Regions from separate parts of the Rhodococcus baikonurensis genome, predicted to be linked through region 3. Evidence: riboswitches for the same ligand, from Rfam matches in the RefSeq annotation. Region 3 holds a riboswitch; each other region holds the start of a gene.
What was found. Region 3 has a riboswitch for cobalamin ahead of cobN (cobaltochelatase subunit CobN). Riboswitches for the same ligand answer to the same signal wherever they lie in the genome.
Positions count from the first base shown of each region.

Region 1: another riboswitch for cobalamin. It lies ahead of ABWI03_RS10875 (ABC transporter substrate-binding protein); the one in region 3 lies ahead of cobN (cobaltochelatase subunit CobN).
Region 2: another riboswitch for cobalamin. It lies ahead of ABWI03_RS11385 (FecCD family ABC transporter permease); the one in region 3 lies ahead of cobN (cobaltochelatase subunit CobN).
Region 4: another riboswitch for cobalamin. It lies ahead of metE (5-methyltetrahydropteroyltriglutamate--homocysteine S-methyltransferase); the one in region 3 lies ahead of cobN (cobaltochelatase subunit CobN).

Region 1 is NZ_JBEUOQ010000004.1:7,075-10,327, reverse strand. It holds gene ABWI03_RS10880 (class I SAM-dependent methyltransferase) at 1-578, opposite strand, end outside; gene ABWI03_RS10875 (ABC transporter substrate-binding protein) at 579-1,592, opposite strand; cobalamin riboswitch at 1,651-1,831, opposite strand; gene ABWI03_RS10870 (siderophore-interacting protein) at 1,872-2,729, opposite strand; gene ABWI03_RS10865 (SDR family NAD(P)-dependent oxidoreductase) at 3,208-3,253, shown strand, end outside.
Region 2 is NZ_JBEUOQ010000004.1:116,478-119,730, forward strand. It holds gene ABWI03_RS11380 (ABC transporter ATP-binding protein) at 1-767, opposite strand, end outside; gene ABWI03_RS11385 (FecCD family ABC transporter permease) at 764-1,771, opposite strand; cobalamin riboswitch at 1,889-2,024, opposite strand; gene ABWI03_RS34185 (TetR/AcrR family transcriptional regulator) at 2,041-2,649, opposite strand; gene ABWI03_RS11400 (alpha/beta hydrolase) at 2,702-3,253, shown strand, end outside.
Region 3 is NZ_JBEUOQ010000020.1:44,883-48,135, reverse strand. It holds gene cobN (cobaltochelatase subunit CobN) at 1-1,216, opposite strand, end outside; cobalamin riboswitch at 1,256-1,388, opposite strand; gene cobG (precorrin-3B synthase) at 1,440-2,582, shown strand; gene ABWI03_RS29800 (precorrin-8X methylmutase) at 2,602-3,228, shown strand; gene cobJ (precorrin-3B C(17)-methyltransferase) at 3,225-3,253, shown strand, end outside.
Region 4 is NZ_JBEUOQ010000002.1:33,166-36,418, forward strand. It holds gene metE (5-methyltetrahydropteroyltriglutamate--homocysteine S-methyltransferase) at 1-1,336, opposite strand, end outside; cobalamin riboswitch at 1,496-1,704, opposite strand; gene ABWI03_RS04310 (helix-turn-helix domain-containing protein) at 1,802-2,239, opposite strand; gene ABWI03_RS04315 (response regulator transcription factor) at 2,460-3,089, opposite strand; gene ABWI03_RS04320 (sensor histidine kinase) at 3,086-3,253, opposite strand, start outside.

The DNA.
Region 1 (3,253 bases), on a different contig from region 3:
GCCCGCAACTCGTCCCACCAGCTGTCCCACTCGGGAGCCCCGGCAGCAAAAGCGGAGCGTTGTGTCTGCTCGTCGTGCGCCTTCGCCCACCGTCCGATGACAGGGGAGCGACCGTCGAAGCGAAAGTGATCACCGTTGAGCAGAACGCCGTCGGGGCTCAGCAGTTCGCGGCACTGCCGGTACACCTCGACGAGCTGCTGCGGTTGCAACCAGTGCAGCGCGGTCGTCGACACGATCGCCTGAACCGGCGCAGTCACCGAAGTCGGCCAATCGGTACTCAGCAGGTCTGCGTCGACCAGCTGCATTCGGTCGCCGAAACGAGTCGACGACTGGCGGGCGACTTCCAGCAACATCGGGTCGTAGTCGATCCCCACAACGCTCGCGTGCCCGAACTTCTCGAGGATCCGGACGCTCAACGAACCAGGTCCGCAGGCCAGGTCGACGACTGTGAACGGAGCGTGCGCGTACTGCAATTCGAGAACGTCGAGAATCACGTCGAAGCGCTTCTCGCGATCGGCGATGTATGCCGCCTGCTGGTCGTCCCATTGACGCACCAGTTCGCTGACTTCCGTGGACATCTAGACCACGCCCAACCGGCGCAGGCCGTCGGAGAGTTGTTCGATGCCACCGACGTTGCGGATCGAGGGATCCATCGTCGTGCCTTCGAGGATGATGTATCGCTTGTTCTTCACTGCGGTGAGCTTGCTGGCTACCGGGTCCGATTCGAGGAACGCGATCTTGGCCGCCGCACTGTCGCCGTCTCCGCCGCGGTCGAGATCAGCGAGCACCAGCACGGTGGGGTCCCGGTCGAGCACACTCTCCCAACCGATTTCGGGCCAGTACTGCTTGTTGTCGTCGAAGGCGTTCTTTGCGCCCACCGCGTCGGTCATGATTCCCGGTGCGCCGCAGCACCCGGCGAAGTACGGGGTCTTCGTGGCGGCGTACCACCACGCCAGTGTCACATTCTCGGCTCCCAGTGACGCCGTGGCGGTGGCCGCGCGATCCTTCAAACTCTCGGTCAGCTCGGCACCTTTGTCCTTGACATCGAACAGTGTTGCCACGTCCCCGATTTCGTCATACAGGTCGTCGAGTGTGAGAGCCTTGTTCTGCTCTGCGTCCTGGCCGGTGCACTCACTGGGTGACTGATATGTCGCGACACCGAGGTCAGTGAACTTGGTTCGGTCGGCGATGCCCTCCGAAGTGAACGTGTAATTGAAAGTCGTGTAAACCATGTCCGGTTCGCGTTCGAGGACACTCTCGAATGACGGGAACTCGGTGTCGAAGGCCTGGACCTGACCGCGCGCCTCACGCAGTTCGGGGAGGACATCGTCATCGCTCATGGCGTAGCCGGCCATCCGGTCCTGCACTCCCAGCGCGAACAGCATCTCGGCGGCAGGCTGATTTACCGCGATCGCTCGTTCGATCGGTCGCTCCACCGTGACGTCTCGGCCACAGTTCTGAACAGTGGCGCCGGATTGTTCGAAAGAGTTGGATTGTTCGGCAGCACTGTCTTCGGAGGAACAGGCAACCAACGATGCACCCAACAGAGCCGCGACGGCAGCGGCGGATACGCGAAGTGTGGACAGACGCATGGAATCTCGTTCTCGCAGGGGCTCGTTCGCGGAGCCCGTTACCGTGTGAACAGGCGCCTGTTGGCCCCTGCTGCCAGCCGGTATTCGGACTCGAGATCACTCCACCCGAGCGCCTTCCCAGATTCTCATCCAGTGGCGTAAGCCCGGGCGGTCACCCTCACCGCTGCGCGTCAGTTCCGGATTCACACCGGATTCCCTGACCCCCTGTGTGGAGGTCTGCTGGCACAGAGGAACTTATCACCGCAGTGCACAACCGGTCAGGTCGGCCGGTGAGGGCGATCAGATCTCGATCGCCAGGTCGTCGATGTCGGTCAGGGTTCCACCGTCGGCGAGGATGCGCTCGTAGTTCTCGCGCCGGCGGAGGTCGATTTCGGTGTTGCTGACGCCGTGCTTCCAGTATCCGAATATCGCGACGTCGTCTTTGTCGAGTCCGACGGTCGATCGAAAGTGCTTCCGGATTGAGCGCATCTCGTTGCGTTCACCGGCTCCCCACACGACGTAACTCTCGGGATCGGCGAGCTCGCGTGCTCGTGCTGTCAGAGGGCCGTCGGACTCGGCGGGATCGGCGCTCACGCGATGAAGTTCCAGGCCGGGGAGGGTGGGAAGTTCGTCGAATGCGACCTCGTCATCTGTTGTGACCCAGCCGATTCCGACCACGTCGGTAGGTAGCTGCTCGATGATCGAGTACAGCGCAGGTATTGCGGTGCCGTCCAGAAAAAGTGCGATCCGTCGACCTGGAACGTCGGGGACCAAGAAGTGTGGTCGCGGACCGGTGAGACCGAAGGTGTCACCGATGGTCAACGCCGCTGCCCACCTCATCATCGGGCTGGTCTGTCCGTGCAGGACCACGTCGATGACGATCGATCCGGTGGCGGAATCGTAGGAACGCACCGTGTACACGCGCGAAGCGTCGTCGAAGGAAGGCCCGAGATTCATGCGTACGGTGACGTTCGGGCGTGACCAGGCCGGATCGTCGGTCGACTCCGTCAAACGGGCCGTGATCCGCAGCAGATGGTCGCTCGGTCGCTCCAGTGCTTCTACGACCGCGCGAACGTCGTTGAGTCCGCGATTGTGGTCAGCGGTGCGTAGGACGGTCGTCGGGGGAGTTGTTGTGCTCGTGGCGTCTGCATGTGTCATCGACTGTGCTCCTGGATCGGGTTTTCGAGATGCGATCAGGTTAGTACTGCCTAAGTCGACAGATTTGTCCAGAAGTGACATCTGATTACCTGAATGAACTGGCGCAGCGAACAACGCGTTTGAGCGATTTGTACTCGCACTGCTACCGTGCTCGTGATGTCCATACGCCGCTGTTCTCTCGCTTCCGGCCGTGCACTGCGCACGGCCCGATTCGGCGTAGCGACTTTCCGACGGGGGCGTAAGGCGATCGACCGCCGCCCCTCCGGTCTCGTCTGGATCGAAAGAACATTGGCCGTACCGGCCGGATCCGTCTGACATTCGCCACTGCGGCGGGCATCGCCTTGCCGTGACTTCGCAGCACCACACCTGTTGCCGTGCTGCGCTTTTCCCGTACCGAAGTTCTGTGTCGGGTGGTTGTGTGTCGGCGCCGCCGAGCCTGGATTACCAACCAACTCGTTTTCGTGAAAGGTACTCAGCAATGAATCGTTTCGAAGGTCGTCGTATTCTCGTCACCGGCGCAGGAT
Region 2 (3,253 bases), on a different contig from region 3:
AATACGAGGTGTGAACGGCCGGTAACCGGGTTCACGAGCGCGAATGTCTCGACGCCGAAAACAGTTGCCACGACCGAGGTCGTGAGTACGTCGGAGGGATGGCCGAACGCGTGGCCCACGCCATCCGCGAGAACGAGCACCCGATCACACACTGCTGCAGCCAAATCGAGGTCGTGCAGTGCCATGATCACCGTCCGGTCCAGCGACCGGACCAGATCGAGCAGTTCGAGTTGGTGCCGGATGTCGAGATGATTGGTCGGCTCGTCGAGGATGAGCACGCCGGCGTCCTGCGCGAGTCCCCGGGCGAGAAACACCCGCCGACGCTCCCCACCGGACAGCGTGTCCATGGAAGAGAACCGGTGCTCGATCATTCCGACCTCGCCCAGAGCACGATCGACGACGGCCTTCTCGTCCTTGCCGCCGACACTCCAGGGCTTTGCATGTGGTGTGCGGCCCAGAGTCACGTACTCGTGCACCAACAAATCGGCGGGACTCTGCTCTTCCTGCGCCACAAAGGAAATGGCTTTGGCCCGCGAACGCGCGGACATCGTGTGGACCGACTCGTCGCCGACGCGAACGTCACCGTCGGCGATCGGCCCGAGACCGGCAAGAACCCGCAAGAACGTCGACTTGCCCGAACCGTTCGGACCAACCACGCCGACCACTGCGCCGGCGTCAGCCGCGATGTCGACGCCTTTGACGATGGTTCGACGGTCGATACGGACAACGACTCCGGACGCTGTCAGCGGCAGTGCTCGGGCGCTCACGAACTGCCACCGAATCGGTAGCGCCGACGGCCGAGAAGCAGGAGAAACAGCGGGGCGCCGATCACCCCGGTCACCACGCTCAGCGGGATCTCCGTCGGTCGCAACGAGGTCCGCGCCACGACGTCGACCCACACCAGGAACGACGCGCCGATCAGCGCTGCCGCCGGCAATACCACTCGATGTCTGGCTCCGACAAGCATGCGTGTGACGTGCGGTATGACCAAGCCTACGAAGGCAATCGCGCCGGACACTGCCACCATCGTGCCGACCAACGCTGCCAGCACTCCGAACAACACGTTTCGCAGGGTGCGGATGGGAATACCGAGCGAAGCGGCGACGTCCGGCCCGGCCGCCAGTGCGTCGAGCCAACCGTGCAGGGCGAACACCGCTGCCGTCAGCAGGACCACAACGATGACCGGCACCCACAACTTGTCCCAGGAGGCCCCGGCCAAACTTCCCAGGAGCCAGAACAATACGGACTGCGCGGCCTGGGAATCATTGGTACGCAGCACCAGAAAACTCGCGATCGCCGACAGGGCGGATGCGGTAACGGTGCCGGTCAGAACCAATCGCAGTGGAGTGATGCCGCCTTGCAGCGTCGCGATGGTGAAGACGAGAATCGCAGCTCCCAGTGCTCCGATCATCGCACCGAAGCTGAGCGCCCACACTCCCGCGCCGGCGAACAGTCCGGTGGTGATGACGGCGGTGGCACCGACACTCGCGCCGGACGACACTCCCAGCAGGTGGGGATCGGCAAGAGCGTTACGGACGAGGGTTTGCACCACCGCGCCGGCGACGGCAAGACCAGCGCCGACGGCCAGACCGAGAAGTACCCGAGGTGCTCTGATCCCCCACACGATCGCAAGTTCGGAACGCGTGACGGGTGGGCCTCCGAAGCGCGAGTGCACCACGTCCACCACAGTGGACACGGGGAGCATCTCGGATCCGAATGCCAACGCGCACACAGCAGAGAGCACGGTGACGACCAGCAGAGCGGGCAGCACGATACCCGGACTGAGCCGTCCTCGAGGCGCACCAGCCTTCGGCGAAGGCAGGTGGGTAGGTGGAGACAGAGCTCCGCCAACAGCATTCATGGTGTGACCGATCCATCCTCGTGGCATGACACAACGTCAACGAGGGTGGTATCTGGCTACGGTCGACGCATGGACGACCTCACAGTGGCGGGACCGCGCCGGAATTGCACCGACTTCCCATTACCTCGATGATGACGTCAGAACCATAACGGACCGCAGTCACCATTCGATACACCGGATCAGGATTCCGACGCGATCATCGATCTCGCCTGCCGCATGACGGCTTCGGTGCGCACGCGAAGTTCTTCGGGTGAATCCGATTCCAGCACAACCCGATGCACCTGGCCGTCCACGGCAGTCACAGTCAACCGCGACGTCAACAACGCATCGTCCGCACTGAAACCGCGGCTCTGCAAGTACTCCGAAAAACCCAGTACCAGTTGCCGATTCATTCCTTCGACCTGTTCGATGAGCTCAGGGGTCCGAGGAACCTGATCGTAGAGCAGGTGGAAGAACTCTCGCGGCTTACTGTTCACTTCGATCGCGCACTCCACCAACGACCTGACAGCCTCGTCCGGAGTGAGTTCACGCTCGACGATGTCGGCAAGGCAGACCGCAAAACGTTCCCGCGCGGCACTCACATGACGGTTCGCCAACTCCGAGAGGATCTCGTACTTATCGCCGAAATACTGGTAGAGCGAGCCCACCGAGACGCCTGCCTCGTCAGCGATCCGGTTGGTGGTCGCCGCCATGCCCTCCGACGCGAAAACGCGAGTAGCTGCCTCCAGGATCGCGTCGTAGGTAGCCCTCGAGCGCTGCTGGGAGGGCCTTTTCCGCCGAGTCGACACGGTCCTCCGATGCGAGTTGTCAGCCGCGACGCCGGTACCGAGAATTGTGTAGATGACCAGCGCCGATTACTCGAAGTTTATGCCCGACCGGTACACCGCCCACATGCCGGAGCCGACCACGACGTGGTGGGAGTGGAACGGCAACACCGTCCACGTCGCACGGGCAGTGGTTCCAGACGCGCCGGTTCGGGTTCTCGGTATCCACGGCGCCGGCGGGTACTCGGGCGCGTTGTGGCCGTTCGCCGGGATCGGCGTGAAACTCGGAGCCGAAGTCCTCTTCCCCGATCTTCCGCTGTACGGCGACACCGTCGTAGGCGATCCCGCCGGCGTCCGGTACGAGCAGTGGGTCGAACTCCTCTGTGACCTCGTCCGGGCCGAGAAAGCAGCCGACGATCGGCCGCTGGTGCTTCTGGGAGCCAGCATCGGCGGTCTGCTGGCCTACGAGGTAGCCGCGCGAACCGGTCTGGCCGACGCCGTCGTCGCTACCTGTCTGCTCGATCCCTCGAATCCGTCGGCCAGAGCTGCCGCGGCGCGGTTCGGCCCGATGGGTGTCTATGGCGCTCCCCTGATGCGCCGCACCGAACGACTGGTGGGCCGTATCCGC
Region 3 (3,253 bases):
CACCGGCCGCGATCAGGGCGTGGATCAGCGCGTCGCCGTCCTTCGCCGCCAGGCCGGGTACTGCGTCAGGGCCGTCGACGGGTCCGAGGTCGTAACCGGCAGAACGCATTTCAGTGAGAAGGTCGATTGCGCTCGCCGGAGTATCGAGGCCGACGGCGTTGCCGATACGAGCGTGCTTGGTCGGGTAGGCCGAGAGCATGAGTGCAACGCGACGCTCGGTGGTGGGAATGTGGCGCAGCTTGCCATGGCGGACTGCGATACCGGCGACACGGGCAGCGCGCTCGACGTCGGGGACGTACGTGGACAATCCGTCGGAGTCGATTTCCTTGAAGGAGAACGGGACGGTGATGATGCGACCGTCGAACTCCGGCACCGCCACCTGCGTCGCGACGTCGAGAGGCGACAGTCCGTCGTCGTTCTCGTCCCAGGTGGCGCGGCTACTGGTCAGGCACAGGCCCTGCAGGATCGGGACGTCGAGTGCAGCGAGTGCAGCGACGTCCCAGGCTTCGTCGTCGCCACCGGCGGAGGCGGTCGCGGGCTTGGTGCCGCCGGCAGCAAGAACTGTGACGACCATGGCGTCGGCGCGGCGGAGTGTGCTCAGAAGTTCGGCTTCTGCGGTTCGCAGAGATGCGCAGTAGATCGGGAGCGCGGTGCCACCGGCCTCGGCGACGGCGTCACACAACGCCTGGATGTACCGGGTGTTTCCGGCCAGATGCTGGGCGCGGTAGTACAGAACTGCGATGACGGGACCGGTCGCCGAGTCGAGGTCGGGCGCGAAATCAGCGATTCCCCAGGAAGGCAGGTGAGCCGGCGGCTCGAAACCGTGGCCGGTGAGCAGAACGGTGTCGGAAAGGAAGTGGTGCAGTTGTGCCAGATTCTGCGCGCCACCCTCGGCCAGGTAATTGTGGGCCTCGGCAGCAACGCCGGCGGAGACCGTCGAGCACTCCATGAGGTCGGCGTCCGGCGCATGCTCACCACCGAGGACGACTACGGGGAGTCCGGAGGCGAGGACCATGTCCAAGCCGTCTTCCCAGCTGCGACGGCTGCCGAGGATGCGAACGATCACGAGGTCGACGCCGTCGAGCAAAGGCGGCAAGTCTTCCGAGACCAGCAAGCGTGAGGGGTTGGCCCAGCGGTAGGAAACTCCGTCGCCGGCTTCCCGGCTGGCGCGGGCGCTCAGCAGATCGGTGTCGGACGTGGAGAGCAGAAGAATCACGGGTGAAGCCTTCCTGGGGTTTCGCGCCCCGTGGCACAGATCTGTCATCGACGGCGGTTGAGGGTCTGACTCGTGTTTCCGAGCGGAAACGCGTCCCGCTCGAGCAACACTCACAGTGGCGCGACCGCACCGGACTTTCACCGGTTTCCTCAACTGCCGTCACTGGTGGTGGTGATGCTACCGGTCCGCAGAAGGCACTCATGACAGGTCGTACCCTGGAGCCATGCCCACGGACCGTTCACAGCCAGACGCGTGCCCGGGTGCACTGCAAGTTCACCACGCCGCCGACGGCGCACTGGCACGCGTGCGCCTACCCGGCGGACTCCTCACCCCCGCCCAATTGCAGACGCTCGCCGACGCAGCGCGCGATCTGGGCAACGGCCAGATGGAACTCACCTCGAGGGGCAACGTCCAACTGCGTTCGGTCTCGGACCCCGAAGCCTTCGCAGCGCGAATCGCGTCGGCCGGTCTGCTGCCGTCCGCGACGCACGAGCGAGTGCGCAACATCCTCGCGTCCCCACTGTCCGGCCGTATCGGGGGCGTCGCCGATATTCGTGAACTGGTCCACCGGCTCGATTCCGCCATCCAAGCGGATCAGGCATTGGCGGGCCTGCCCGGGCGAACCCTGTTCACCCTTGACGACGGGCGCGGAGACATCACCGGGCTACGGGGCGATTTCGGACTCCACGCGCGCAGTGCCACCGAACATTCACTGGTGCTCGCGGGTCACCACACCACTCACCTCGTACAGGCGGACGACGCCGTCGAATTGCTCCTCGAGGCGGCTCGATCGTTCCTCGACGTCCGCGACAAGCATTGGCGCCTGGCTGAAGTTCCGGACGGAATCGAGCGCACCCTCGAGCAGTTGGGTCTGAGCGCCGAGTCCACCGGTGCGGCAGATCTCACGGCGGATGCACGGCCCACCATCGGTTGGCTCGAGCAGCGAGACGGAACGGTCGCCCTGGGCGGCGGCCTGCGATTCGGGCTGCTCGACGCTCGGCTGACCGAGTTCCTCGCCGCCGTCGACAAACCCGTTGTCGTGACGCCGTGGCGATCGGTGCATATCTTCGACCTCGACGAATGGGCTGCCGAGCAGGTAGTCCGGGTGTTGGCGCCGATGGGGTTGATCTTCGACGAGAACTCACCGTGGCTCGACGTCACCGCCTGCACCGGAAGCCCGGGATGCGAGAAGTCGCTCGCCGATGTGCGCACCGACGCGATCACCGCCGTCGAGCAGGCAGAACTGCCCGTCGTCGGGCGCCAGCACTGGGCCGGGTGCCACCGCAGCTGCGGACGTCCCCGCGGGGACGTAGCGGATGTGATTGCGACGGGTGACGGTTACCGGGTGAATCCGGCCGATCGGTGATGCCTCTATCGTGTGGCACATGATCGAGTACATCCGTGACGGCGCGGAAATCTATCGCCAGTCCTTTGCCACCATTCGGGCCGAAGCCGACCTGAGCCGTTTCCCGGCGGATGTCTCGCAAGCTGTAGTGCGCATGATTCATGCAAGTGGCCAGGTCGATCTCGTCGACGACGTCGCCTTCACTCCCGGTGTCGTCTCGGCTGCGCGTGCCGCTCTGCGCGACGGCGCGCCGATTTTCTGCGACGCCCAGATGGTGGCTGCCGGGATCACGCGCAAGCGTCTGCCCGCCGGTAACGACGTCATCTGCACCCTCGGCGATCCGCGGGTTCCCGTGCTGGCGTCGACCATCGACAACACTCGTTCGGCGGCTGCTCTCGAACTGTGGGGAGCCAAGCTCGAGGGCGCTGTTGTCGCGATCGGAAACGCACCCACCGCACTGTTCCATCTCCTGAACCTCATCGAAGCCGGCGCGCCCCGTCCGGCCGCCATCGTCGGAGGCCCGGTCGGCTTCATCGGCGCTGCCGAGTCGAAGGAAGCCCTCATCGAACACGCCAGCGGGATCGATCATCTCGTGCTCCGCGGCCGACGCGGTGGCAGCGCGATCACTGCGGCCGTCGTCAACGCGATTGCGAGCGAAGTCGAATGAGCGCAGGCAAGCTCTGGGGTGTCGG
Region 4 (3,253 bases), on a different contig from region 3:
CCGCGCGAGCGATACGGATCTTCGACGTTTGTGGGTACGAGCCGATAGTGGTCGTGGGCAGCGGTGGCAGAGACAGCAACTCGTCCTGGGCAGCGCGGCGCTCGGCGGCGGGCGCGCGACCGGTCGCCGAGCTCAGAACGGCGTCCAGCCGGCCTCGAACGCTCGCGTCATTGAGTCTGCGATCGTCCTTGCGGGTCGACGCTGCAGCTCGTGCCAGCGCGAACTCGTCCTCCACCGACTCTCGCCCCTGCGTGAGAGCGGTTGCGAGAGTGACCACTTCCTTGACCTTCTCGGTGCCGAACGCGAGCCACGAGCGTAGGGCCTTGTCGACATCGGCTTCTGCGTCGAGAGTGTACGGAACGTGCAGCAGGGAGCACGACGTGGAGACGGCAAGAGTATCCACGCTGCCCAACAGAGCACCCAACGTGCTCAGTGCCGAATCCAGATCCGACCGCCAGATGTTTCGTCCGTCGACCACACCGGCGACGACCAGTTTGCGAGCGAGTTCGGGGACGGAGCCGATCGAATCCTGACCGGCCACCAGATCGACGGCAAATCCTTCGACACCGGTGGACGCGAGTGCGGGCAGCGCGTCACGCAGCGAACCGAAGTACGACGCCAACAGGATCGACGGCCGCTCGGTCAGTGCCGAAAGCTGTTCGTACGCAGCGCGTGCCGCTTCGATTTCCTCGTCGGTGCGATCACCTACGAGAGCCGGTTCGTCGAGCTGAACCCACTCCGCGCCGGCCTTCGCGAGCCGACCGAGTAGATCCGCGTAGAGGGGGAGCAGTTCGTCGAGCCGCGAGAGCAGAGGCTCGTCAGTGCCGACAGGCTTCGAAAGCAACAGGAAGGTGACCGGTCCGATGACGACCGGGCGGGCTGCGATGCCGTCGGAAAGTGCTTCTGCGAGTTCGGACAAGACCTTGGACGGGTCGAGTGCGAACGTGGTGGACGGCGAGATCTCCGGCACCAGGTAGTGGTAATTGGTGTCGAACCACTTCGTCATTTCGAGCGGCGCGATGGTGTCCGTCCCACGGGCAGCTGCAAAGTAGCGGTCCAACGGATCGGCGACCGATGCGACGCGATCGGGAAGTGCGCCGAGAAGAACTGCGGTGTCGAGCATTTGATCGTAGAAGGAGAAGGTGTTGACCGGGATCGAGTCGAGGCCCAGGTCACGGAGGTCGGCCAAGCCCTGCCGACGGAGGTCACGGGCGACGCTCTGCAAGGCGTCGGCGTCGATGCGCCCCGCCCAGTAGCTTTCGGTTGCCCGCTTGAGTTCTCGATGAGGACCGATGCGCGGTGAGCCCAGCACGGTCGAAGTGAATGTCGTTGTCACGGAGTTTCTCCAGATTGCCAATGCACTGATGGCCACTGCCGGCAGACGGGTACACCTCACGAGACCCCGAGCTTCGGCGGGCAGCACTGCCCGAACCACGCACGAGGTCCGATGGAGATCTACACGCCCATTCCACGAGGCGGTGGACCGTCGGGCACGGCGTGCCCGACACAGTCGGCAGGTCTTCGGACTCGCGGGCACTCGATCGAGTTGGATCGAACCTACTGGCCGTCGCTTCCCAGGCGGATGCCCAGTGCACATAAACGGCGGTCGTTCCTGCTTACCGCTGCGGGACAGTCCCGGATTTTCACCGGGTTCCCTCTCACTCCGTCAGCTTGCGCTGACGGGGCTTCGACGCCGGGAACGGTCTTCGGGGCTCCTCATGACCGTGCCGGGCGAACCAGCTGCATCGATCAGCATAAGGCCAACCCTCCCTGCGCAGTCAAGGAGAGTCGGCGAAGGGCGCTACGCGCGTGACATGTAGGAATTCGAGTCCGGTGGTACGCGCGGAAGATTCTCGGAGGAACGTAGATTCTCCGCCATTTCCACAAGCAGATCCTGCGAAGACGGTGAGAGATCGACGACCCGAGCAGTGAGGTTTCGCAGGCGCACGTTGTGCAGCTGTTCGAGAAGTGAGAGGTCTGCTTCGCCACCGGAGACGGTCGGTGGAGTGTGGTCGGACGGGGCGTAGAAGTAGTCCGGATGGACGTTGAAGAAGTGGGCGAGGGCAGCGACCACTTCGGGTGACGGGTTGGTTCGGACGCCGGTGCGTAGTTGCGACAGGTACGGCGTCGAGATGCGGCATCCGAACTCGGTCATGCCGCGAACGACCATCGCGTTGGTGACGTGAAAGTCGGCAGTCTCGAACAGCGAGTTCAAGCGATCGTTGAACTGGTTCGACATGAGACGTCCCTTCCCCCGTTACGCACAGGCTCCGTCGATTCAATTAACTGCATCATAGCCAGTTATCGAACGATTAGCTGTTTTGGATTCTCACGAAGGGGGTCCTTTGCAGGGAAAATCCCTAGGGTAGAAGGTCCCTACTTTGAGTGATCTGGACAAATCGTCATCAAGAATCGAACGGCGGACTATTTGCCGGCGAAGCGGATTCCGGCATCGCGGATCAGAGCCAGCCGTTCGACTCGGCGATTCTCACGGCTTCGGCGCGGGTCGTGGCACCCGTCTTACCCATTGCGGACGACAGGTGATTTCGAACTGTCCCTGCGGACAAGAACAGCGCCCCCGCGATGGCCGCCACGGGTGCGCCGTCGTGAGCAGCGCGCAGTACTTGGGTCTCACGCTCCGTCAGGGGCGACTCACCGCTGACGAGGCTGTCAGCCGCAAGGGTGGGATCGACGACGCGCAGTCCGGCATGAACACGCCTGACCGCGTCGGCAAGCTGCCTGGCAGGTGTGTCCTTGACGACGAACCCGCCGGCCCCCGCGTGAAGGGCTTTACGGAGAAATCCTGGGCGCCCGAACGTGGTGACGATCAGAACCCGGGTCTCGGGTGCTGCTTCGCGAAGGGCCGCTGTCGCGGCGATACCGTCCATGCCGGGCATCTCGACGTCGAGAAGCGCGACGTCCGGACGGTGCTCGAGTACGGCAGCCACCACCTCGTCACCGCGGACGACCTCGGCCACCACGGACAGATCGGATTCCAGATCGAGTAGCGCGGCCAAAGCTCCTCGCACGAGCGCCTGGTCGTCCGCCAAGAGCAGCCGTATGGTTGCTCGATCGCCCTGGTTGCTCACACTTTCTCCTGTTCGACGACCTGAAGTGCAAACCCTTGCGGTTCGGGATGAGTGATGATCACTCGTGCGCCCGACGCGCCGGCCCGCTCACGCAATCCGATCAGACCGTTGCCGGAAGACGTCGACCCGGCCCCTCGTCCGTCGTCGACGACAGATGCGCTTCT